Regions from separate parts of the Ruminococcus sp. AF17-12 genome, predicted to be linked through region 2. Evidence: riboswitches for the same ligand, from Rfam matches in the RefSeq annotation. Region 2 holds a riboswitch; the other holds the start of a gene.
What was found. Region 2 has a riboswitch for thiamine pyrophosphate ahead of thiW (energy coupling factor transporter S component ThiW). Riboswitches for the same ligand answer to the same signal wherever they lie in the genome.
Positions count from the first base shown of each region.

Region 1: another riboswitch for thiamine pyrophosphate. It lies ahead of thiS (sulfur carrier protein ThiS); the one in region 2 lies ahead of thiW (energy coupling factor transporter S component ThiW).

Region 1 covers NZ_QUGY01000025.1:741-2,944, forward strand. The annotation lists gene DWW77_RS17450 (fibronectin type III domain-containing protein) at 1-590, shown strand, start outside; TPP riboswitch at 1,004-1,111, shown strand; gene thiS (sulfur carrier protein ThiS) at 1,360-1,563, shown strand; gene DWW77_RS17460 (thiazole synthase) at 1,727-2,204, shown strand, end outside.
Region 2 covers NZ_QUGY01000018.1:55,666-57,869, forward strand. The annotation lists gene thiM (hydroxyethylthiazole kinase) at 1-726, opposite strand, end outside; gene thiW (energy coupling factor transporter S component ThiW) at 689-1,243, opposite strand; TPP riboswitch at 1,581-1,683, opposite strand; gene DWW77_RS16010 (aldo/keto reductase) at 2,006-2,204, opposite strand, start outside.

The sequences.
Region 1 (2,204 bases), on a different contig from region 2:
TAACTTCTGTCGGAAAGATCACCGCGGTAAAAACAGGAACAGCGGTTATCACAGCGACTCTTGGTGGCAGAAAATTCACCTGCAAGGTTACTGTAAAGAATCCGACCTCGGCTAATACCAGATTGACGCAGAATTATAGCAAATTGAAAAAATACATCAGTCAGAAAGGCAAATATACTGAAGACGGAAATCAGTTTATAAATGTCAAAGTAGATAAAGAAAGTACTCTGATGATCGGTTATCTGAAGAAAGAAGATAAGATAGATATTGGGATGATGCTCTCTATGCCTTCAGATGGAATCCTTGCCGGACTGGATATTATCGGAAACTGTGTGAAATCTGATACGGTCAGTGTGAAGTCCGCCCTGTCTACAAATGAAGTCTTTCTGCTGGTGACTTCTTCTACAAAAGCATCTGCTTATAAAGGTCAGAATCTGACTTTCTTGTATACAAACGGAAAAAAAGCGATGACAGATCTGCAGGATTCTTCCAATATTATGATGAAAGCGACAATGAAAGTAGCAAATGATTATCTGAAAAAGAATTTAAATCTGACAATGAAAGATCTGGGATTCACTGCTTATAAATAACAGTAACATCCTATGATGATGCCGTTAATAAAATTCGGTTGACAAATTAGTATAGAAAGCATAAGATGATAGTAGCTAAGAAATGTGATGAAATTCAAACATTGGCAAAAACGAAAACCCCGGAAGTCTCGCACACTTCCGGGGTTTTCTATGCCGTTATGTAAGGGGGCTTAAGCCTTTCAGGCTGTTACTGCCTGTCGTTTCTGTCCAGCCATTTGCGAATATAGTAGCTAACTATATCCGCCGTAACAGAAACAAAAAATGTGATGATTAATTCGCACACTGGACTTCACCTCCTTTCTGCTGGAGGGTTGGCAGCAATTATAGTGTACTATAGTTTAGAACAAATTGGAACTATTGTGAGAAAATTTAATGCTCTTGACATTGATCATAATTCGCCTTATACTAAACCATGTAAATAACAGGGGAGCTTGTGATGGCAGGCTGAGAGGAAGTCTTCAACTTCGACCCTTATACCTGATTTGGATAATGCCAACGTAGGAACGTATAAGATGAATTTACGGGAGATACTTTGGTGTATCTCCTTTTTTATTGGATGCGGATGTTTTTATCCGATTGAATACGTAAGATCAGGATTTACAGGGAAGGGATCAAGAGCGAATGCTTTTAACCCCGGTATCGACAATTGAATATTGGGAAATTTGAGAGTGAACTGAGTTCATGAAGGGGTGCACCACCGCGGGTGTATTTCTTTGTGAACTCTTTTTTATTGACGAATAGCTTTTGAAGTTTCCGGAAAGGAGAGATCATGATCACAGTAAATGGTGAAAGCAGAACATTGGAAAAGCCGGTGACAGTAACAGAATATCTGGAAGCATGTAACTATGTTCCGGTGCAGGTTGTAGTAGAGCTGAATGAAGAGATCATTAAGAGAGACACTTACGATACAACAGTACTGAAAGATGGCGATGTTGTGGAGATTCTGCAGTTTATGGGCGGCGGAAGCTGCTGATGTCGCTATAGAGATAAAATTAGGTATATATACCACGGCAGTAACTGACAGATAAGTTACTGAAAAAATGCAAATGAAGAATGATCTGGCAGAAGAAGGCGCTGGTTATAAATCGGTGGAAATATTTTCTGCAAACAGACATAAAGAAAGGTGGACATAAAAAATGACAACAGCAAACACAAATGAAGACAAACTGATCCTGGGAGGCCATGAGTTTACTTCCCGTTTTATCCTTGGTTCCGGAAAATTTTCTCTGGAGCTTGTAAAAGCATGTATTGAAAAAGCAGGAACTCAGATCGTAACACTTGCCCTGCGCCGTGCAAATGAGGGTGGGCTTGCCAATATTCTTGACTATGTGCCGAAGGATGTTACTCTTCTTCCGAATACATCAGGAGCCAGAAATGCAGAGGAAGCAGTCCGTATCGCAAGACTTTCCCGCGAGCTTGGTTGTGGAGATTTTGTAAAGATCGAAGTTATCCATGACTCCAAATATCTTCTTCCGGATAATTACGAGACCATCAAGGCAACAGAGATCCTTGCAAAAGAGGGCTTTGTAGTTATGCCATACATGTATCCAGATCTGAATGCAGCCAGAGATCTGGTGAATGCAGGAGCTGCCTGTGTAATGCCACTTGGCTCTC
Region 2 (2,204 bases):
CCCATTTAATTCCATCTCAACGCCAGACCAGACACCTGCCTCTATACTATCCGTCATCTCTTTCGCAATATTATCTTCGCACCCCGGCAAAAACGCCGCAGTCAGTGCACCGACCATACAGCCGGTTCCTGTGATCCCGGACAGCGCCGCACTGCCATTTTGTACCAGAACAACCCGTTCACCATCCGTAACAAAATCCTGTTTCCCGGTAGCCAGCACGATTGCCTGATTATTTCTGGAAAAAGCCTTAAGCACTTCACTGACTCCATCGATATTTTCCTCAGTCAGAGCATCCTCGACACCCGCATCGATTCCGATCGCATGAGACGGCAGCCCGGAAACAGCCAGAAGCTCTGACATATTTCCCTTCAGCACTGCCGGATGACCGATCCTTAAAAGCTCCCGTGCCAGATCCAGCCTGAGATCACTGCAGGCAACCCCTACCAGGTCCAGAAGAACCGGAATCTTATTTTCCATCGCTGTTCTCATAGAACGCTTCATTGACTCGATCCTGGCATCGGTAATATTCCCGAGATTCAGCATCAACGCACCAGCCGATGCCGTAATACCTGTCACCTCTGCCGGATGCTCCGCCATGATCGGCCTTGCACCTACTGCAAGGACCACGTTGGCACAGTCATGGATCGAGATCGGATTGGTGATGCAATGGATCAGCGGCTTTTCTTCTTTAATTCGCTTTCGCAGTTGTAAAATTCTTTGTCTCATATGTTTTTGAACCCAAAGCTGCCTGGAATTTCACCAGAAGACCTGCTTTACTCAGAGCCTTCAGGAAAATATAGGCAACACATCCTCCCATTGTGGTTGCTGCAAGGAACATCGGCGTATAATAAAATGCTGTCAGTCCGCCTCTTCCCATCAGGAATGCCATCACCGGATAAGAAACCATGGATCCGATGATACCCGTTCCAAAGATCTCACCGATCACCGCGCAGATGATCTTGCCTTTGGAAAGTCTGTAGAACACACCTGAAAGGAATGCGCCAAATACTGCACCGGTCAGTGCAAGTGGCGGGATTCCCATGAACATCATACGGATCACGCCGATCATGGTCGCACAGAGAAGGGAATACCACGGTCCCATCAGAACCGAGCATACGATATTGACAAGATGCGCCGTGGGGCACATTCCCTCAATCCTCAGGATCGGTGAAATAACGACACCGATCGCAACCATCATTGCCAGCATTACCATACGAAGCGTGTGCATCCTTTGTTTTTCCATAGTGTTTTTCCTCCCTGAAATATCAGGCAGAACCCTGTCAGATCCGGGCAAAAGCTTCCCGTCTGCTGCAGTCTGCCCTTAGATTTTGGCGGTCGAAGTTCCCTTACTTCCTCTCACTCCGAAAACACGGATTCCCATCGCTTACATGATCCTTCCGGAAAAATCCTCCGGAATATCACTCTCCTGCCAGACATTAAGGCGCTCCCCTTCCTGCCCGCTCTTTCGCAGAAGCTCCACATGCAGTCTCTGTCACTTTCACATCCCCCCATTGTCAGACCATTCCAGTTCCATTCCTGCATCCGAAAAGAGCGCATCCCATGGCAAACTCCACGGAGACACGCTCTCAGATCACAATCCCTCCGTTGGCATTACCCAAATCAGGTACGGTCGAAGATCTATCTTCCTCTCAGCCTGTCACACAAGCTCCCGCTGGCTCTTTTCTTTTCTGTTTTTCAATATAGCACACACCTATCCCGTTGTCAAACCTCCACTGCTTATTGCTCTTTGCACTCCCGCCGGAGACGTTACTGTTCACTCCGTTCTCAGCAACACGCTTCGCGATGCACAGAATTTATGCTAATCGCATAAATTCGCGCGGTATGTCTCGGGTTTTCTGTGACCTTCGCTCACAAAAAACACCTCGCGGAATATTACCAGTAAACAGTAACCCGGAAACTTTCCTAATTCAGTTAAACAATTATTTTGGCATAAAAAACTCCCTGCTTCACTACTTTTCATAGTAAAACAGGAAGTATATAAATCTTATTTTGAAATCTCGTCGATCAGACGCAGCTCCTCAGCTGTAAACGGTGCACAGTGGATCGCTTTCACATTATCAAGGATCTGCTGCGGCTTGGAAGCTCCGATCAGAACACTGGTAACTTCCTTATGCTGAAGCAGCCAGCCAAGTGCCATATCAGCCAGCTTCTCTCCACGCTGGGCTGCCAGATCGTTCAGTCTC